Regions from separate parts of the Pseudescherichia sp. L3 genome, predicted to be linked through region 2. Evidence: predicted binding sites of a transcription regulator. Region 2 holds the regulator's gene; the other holds the start of a gene.
The links. Region 2 encodes Fur, which represses iron uptake genes when iron is present. Its sites were predicted from a motif close to ATAATAATGAGAACNACTATCAA; they were not measured.

Region 1: the regulator Fur is predicted to act here: its motif matches at 1,054-1,076, upstream of zupT (zinc transporter ZupT).

Annotation. Positions count from the first base shown of each region.
Region 1 covers NZ_JANKYC010000004.1:210,616-213,021, reverse strand. Annotated here, with positions in the region: gene NR795_RS18505 (glutathionylspermidine synthase family protein) at 1-41, shown strand, start outside; gene ygiD (4,5-DOPA dioxygenase extradiol) at 104-892, opposite strand; gene zupT (zinc transporter ZupT) at 1,089-1,865, shown strand; gene ribB (3,4-dihydroxy-2-butanone-4-phosphate synthase) at 1,931-2,406, opposite strand, start outside.
Region 2 covers NZ_JANKYC010000001.1:392,897-395,302, forward strand. Annotated here, with positions in the region: gene NR795_RS01930 (SDR family oxidoreductase) at 1-665, shown strand, start outside; gene fur (ferric iron uptake transcriptional regulator) at 731-1,189, opposite strand; gene fldA (flavodoxin FldA) at 1,481-2,011, opposite strand; gene ybfE (LexA regulated protein) at 2,161-2,406, opposite strand, start outside.

The sequences.
Region 1 (2,406 bases), on a different contig from region 2:
AGGATCTCTCCCGCTTCTATCCGCACATTTTTATCGAGTAGCCGTACCTCGTAGGCCCGGTAAGCGTAGTGCCACCGGGCGTTTAGTACCAGGCGTTCAGTTATTAGCCCACCTGCACCGACAGCATGCTGATGCTGCCCATCTCCATCCCCTCTACCGAGATTATCACCGGTTCTGTGCCGTCCCATGCGCCGAGCACATAGAGCAGCGGCAGGAAGTGTTCCGGCGTCGGGTTCGACAGCGCGCCACCCTCGTGCTGCAGATAGTTCACCAGCGGATGCTGCTCCACCGGCCCCTGCCAGGTGAGGTTAGCCTTCACGTAATCATTAAACGACTCCGCCCACGCGTAGGGCGTGCTCTCCCCGTGCCAGCGCGCGGTGCGCAGGTTATGCACCACGTTGCCGCTCGCCACCAGCATAATGCCTTCATCGCGGAGCGTCGCCAGCCTGCGGCCCATCTCATAGTGCCAGGCGGCGGGTTTGGTACTGTCCACGCTCAACTGCACCATGGGAATGTCGGCGTCCGGGTACATCTTGATCAGCACGCCCCAGGAGCCGTGGTCAAACCCCCACGCCTCTTTGTCCAGCGTAACCGGGATCGGTGCCAGCAGATCCACCAGCCGCTGTGCCAGCTCAGGAGAGCCAGGTGCGGGATAGTGCGTGTCAAAGAGTGCCTGCGGGAAGCCGCCAAAGTCATGAATCGTCTTTGGGGTTTCCATTGCCGTCACGCCGGTGCCACGGGTGAACCAGTGGGCGGAGATCACCACAATTGCCTTTGGACGCGGCAGCGTCTGCCCCAGCTTGCCCCAGGCACGAGTATAGATATTATCTTCCAGCACGTTCATCGGGCTGCCGTGGCCCAGAAACAGCGCTGGCATACGAGACGCAGACATGATGATATCCTCAGAAAAAGTGTCATTTTGTTAGAAGCAGAGTACGCTTTTCTCGTAGAGGATGAACTCAGATAAGCGTGATGAAGATCATCAGATAATTTGAATGTAAGAAATGCGTAAAGAGTGACTTACCCTCTCGCCTTACGGAGCAGTGTTAAATAATATTAATGAGAATCATTATCACAAGGAGTTCTGAATGTCGGTCCCGTTGATTCTGACCTTATTAGCCGGTGCGGCCACCTTTATTGGCGCGATCCTCGGCGTGCTTGGCCAGAAGCCTTCTAACCGCGTGCTGGCCTTTTCGCTGGGATTTGCCGCCGGGATTATGCTGCTGATCTCGCTAATGGAGATGCTCCCCGCCGCGCTCGGTACGGAAGGGATGTCGCCGGTGCTTGGCTACGGCATGTTTATTGTCGGCCTGCTGGGCTACTACGGCCTCGATCGTCTGCTGCCGCATGCCCATGCGCAGGATCTTATGCGCGCCAGCAGCAAAACGATGCCGAGCAATATCAAGCGTACGGCGATCCTGCTCACCCTTGGCATTAGCCTGCACAACTTTCCTGAAGGCGTGGCCACCTACGTGACGGCCAGCAGCAACCTTGAGCTGGGGCTGGGGATCGCCCTGGCGGTAGCGCTGCACAACATTCCCGAAGGGCTGGCGGTGGCAGCGCCGGTCTATGCCGCCACGGGCTCAAAGCGTAAAGCGGTAATGTGGGCGGGGATCTCAGGCTTGGCGGAAATTCTCGGCGGCGTACTGGCATGGTTGATCCTCGGCAGCCTGGTTTCGCCGGTGGTGATGGCGGCGATCATGGCGGCGGTGGCCGGGATCATGGTGGCGCTGTCGGTAGATGAGCTGATGCCGCTGGCGAAAGAGATCGATCCCAACAATAACCCGAGCTACGGCGTACTGTGCGGTATGTCGGTGATGGGGCTGAGCCTGGTACTGTTGCAAAGCATCGGCTTTGCGGGCTAATCAGACGAAACATTAGAAACAACAAAGCCGGGCATGCCCGGCTTTGCTTTATATTACGCTAGCGCTTAGCTGGCTTTGCGTTCCTGCTCGCGGCGGTAGGCCACCAGATCTTCAATGGTCACAACGGCCATATCATGGGCTTTCGCAAATTCGATGCACTCCGGCGCGCGCGCCATAGAGCCGTCATCGTTGGTCAGCTCACAGAGCACGCCCGCAGGCTTGAAGCCCGCCAGCGTCACGAGGTCAATGGTTGCCTCGGTGTGGCCGCCGCGGGTCAGCACCCCACCCGGCTGCGCGCGCAGCGGGAAGACGTGGCCAGGGCGGTTGAGATCGGACGGCTTAGCACCGTCGGCAATGGCGGCACGCACGGTGGTCACGCGGTCAGCGGCGGATACGCCGGTAGTCACGCCAGTAGCGGCTTCGATGGTCACGGTAAAACCGGTGCCGTAGGCGCTGGTGTTGTTCTCCACCATCATCGGCAGATCGAGCTGTTTACGACGTTCTTCGGTCAGGCAGAGGCAGACAATGCCGCTGCCGTGGC
Region 2 (2,406 bases):
AGGTGGCCTGCTTCGATCTACGCGAGGATGGCGGCCTGCTGGAAACCGTAAACACGATTCAGGAGATGGGCGGCAGCGCCTTTGCCTATACCGGCGACGTACGCGACATTGCGCACCTGCGCGCTGCTATCGCGGAGGTGAAGACGCGGTTTGGTCGTCTTGATGTAGCGCTCAACGCCGCCGGGATTGCCAACGCTAATCCGGCGCTGGAGATGGAGCCAGACCAGTGGCAGCGGGTTATCGATATCAACCTGACCGGCGTCTGGAACAGCTGTAAAGCCGAGGCCGAGCTGATGCTGGAGAGCGGCGGCGGCTCGATCATCAATATCGCCTCTATGTCCGGCGTGATTGTTAACCGGGGGCTGGAGCAGGCCCATTATAACTGCTCGAAGGCAGGGGTGATCCACTTAAGCAAAAGCCTGGCGATGGAGTGGGCGGAGAAAAATATCCGCGTTAACACAATTAGCCCAGGCTACACCGCGACCCCGATGAATACCCGTCCAGAGATGGTGCACCAGACAAAATCGTTTGAGAGCCAGACGCCTATGCAGCGTATGGCAAAAGTTGAGGAGATGGCTGGCCCGGCGATTTTCCTTGCTGCGGATGCCTCGTCGTTCTGCACCGGTGTGGATCTGCTGGTCGATGGCGGGTTTGTTTGCTGGTAACAAACGGCAGGCCATAGATAAAAAAAGGGTCACCCTGAGGTGACCCTTTTTCGTTACCGTATCAATTACAGCTTACGCGGCGTGGTCTCATGCGCGTGTTCATTTTCACGGCAGTCGCCTTCGGCGCAGTGACCGTAAAGATAGAGGCTGTGGTTCGTCAGGCGGATGCCGTGCTTCGTAGCGATTTCACGCTGGCGAGCTTCGATAGAATCATCGCTAAACTCGATCACCTTGCCGCAGTCGAGGCAGATCAGATGATCGTGGTGATGCTGCTGGGTCAGTTCGAAAACGGACTTGCCGCCCTCAAAGTTATGACGGGTGACAATCCCGGCATCATCAAACTGGTTAAGCACACGATACACGGTAGCCAGACCAATTTCCTCGCCCATGTCGATCAGTCGCTTGTATAAGTCTTCCGCACTGACATGATGGTTATCCGGTCCCTGAAGCACTTCCAGAATTTTTAAACGAGGAAGCGTGACTTTCAAGCCGGCCTTCTTTAATGCGGTGTTATTGTCAGTCATGCGGAGTCTGTCCTGTTGCTAATCGATTCACTTCCGAGGCGGAAGTTAATGAGAATGACCTTGAGTAAATGCGTCTCATTATAGAATTGCCACTTCTTAATGAAAACTACAAGTCCTCAAGTAAAGTATGCGTATAAAAACGTGGCCTCGCCAACAAACTATCGTTGTGCAACCCGTTTGACCAGGGGATATTGTACAGGTATGTACGCGAAAGTTAAAAATTTGTAGCAATTATTTCTATTGCTTTTATCTATCAATAGCAGCGCAGCACATAGGCTGCGCCGTCTATCATCAGGCGTTAACGATCTCGTCCAGGTGCAGCTCTTCAGAGATCTGCTTCACCCACTTCTCAACGCGCTCGGCGGTCAGTTCCGGCTGGCGGTCTTCATCAATGGCGAGACCCACGAAGTGATCGTCATCGGCCAGGCCTTTAGACGCTTCGAAGTGGTAACCGGCGGTTGGCCAGTGGCCGACGATAGTCGCCCCGTTGGGTTCAATGATATCACGAATGGTGCCGAGGGCATCACAGAAGTACTCTGCGTAATCTTCCTGGTCGCCACAGCCGAACAGCGCCACCAGCTTACCGTTGAAGTCTACCTCTTCCAGCGTTGGGAAGAAGTCATCCCAGTCGCACTGCGCTTCACCATAGTACCAGGTTGGGATGCCCAGCAGCAGGATATCATAGCCTTCCAGATCTTCTTTGCTGCTCTTGGCAATGTCATGCACGTCAGCAACGTCTGGACCAAGCTGCTTTTGGATCATCTTTGCGATATTTTCGGTGTTACCGGTGTCGCTACCGAAAAAAATACCTGTAATTGCCATGAGTAAAATAACCTCTTGAAACTTAATGATATGGTGGTGGAGCACGGCCCACGGATAAGGGCAATAATAGCAGAACAGCGGCGTACGCGAAATTCGTAATCGCCCAGACTGCACTCTGTGCTACATGAAAGTGTGATTTGATGTGTTTTTCAGACGTCGCCCTGGCAGTGCAGGGCCTTGAGCTGGGTAAGCAGCAGCTCTTCGATCAGTTCGCTACGGCTCATCTGCCGGGCATCGGCCAGCGCGTTGAGCGCCTCAACGGCGTCGGCGTTCATCTTCAGCTCGACGCGCTTAAGCCCACGAACTTTATCGCGTTTAAGCTGGTTGCGCTTATTGATGCGTAGCTGTTCGTCACGCGAAAGCGGATTCGTTTTCGGTCGTCCCGGGCGACGCTC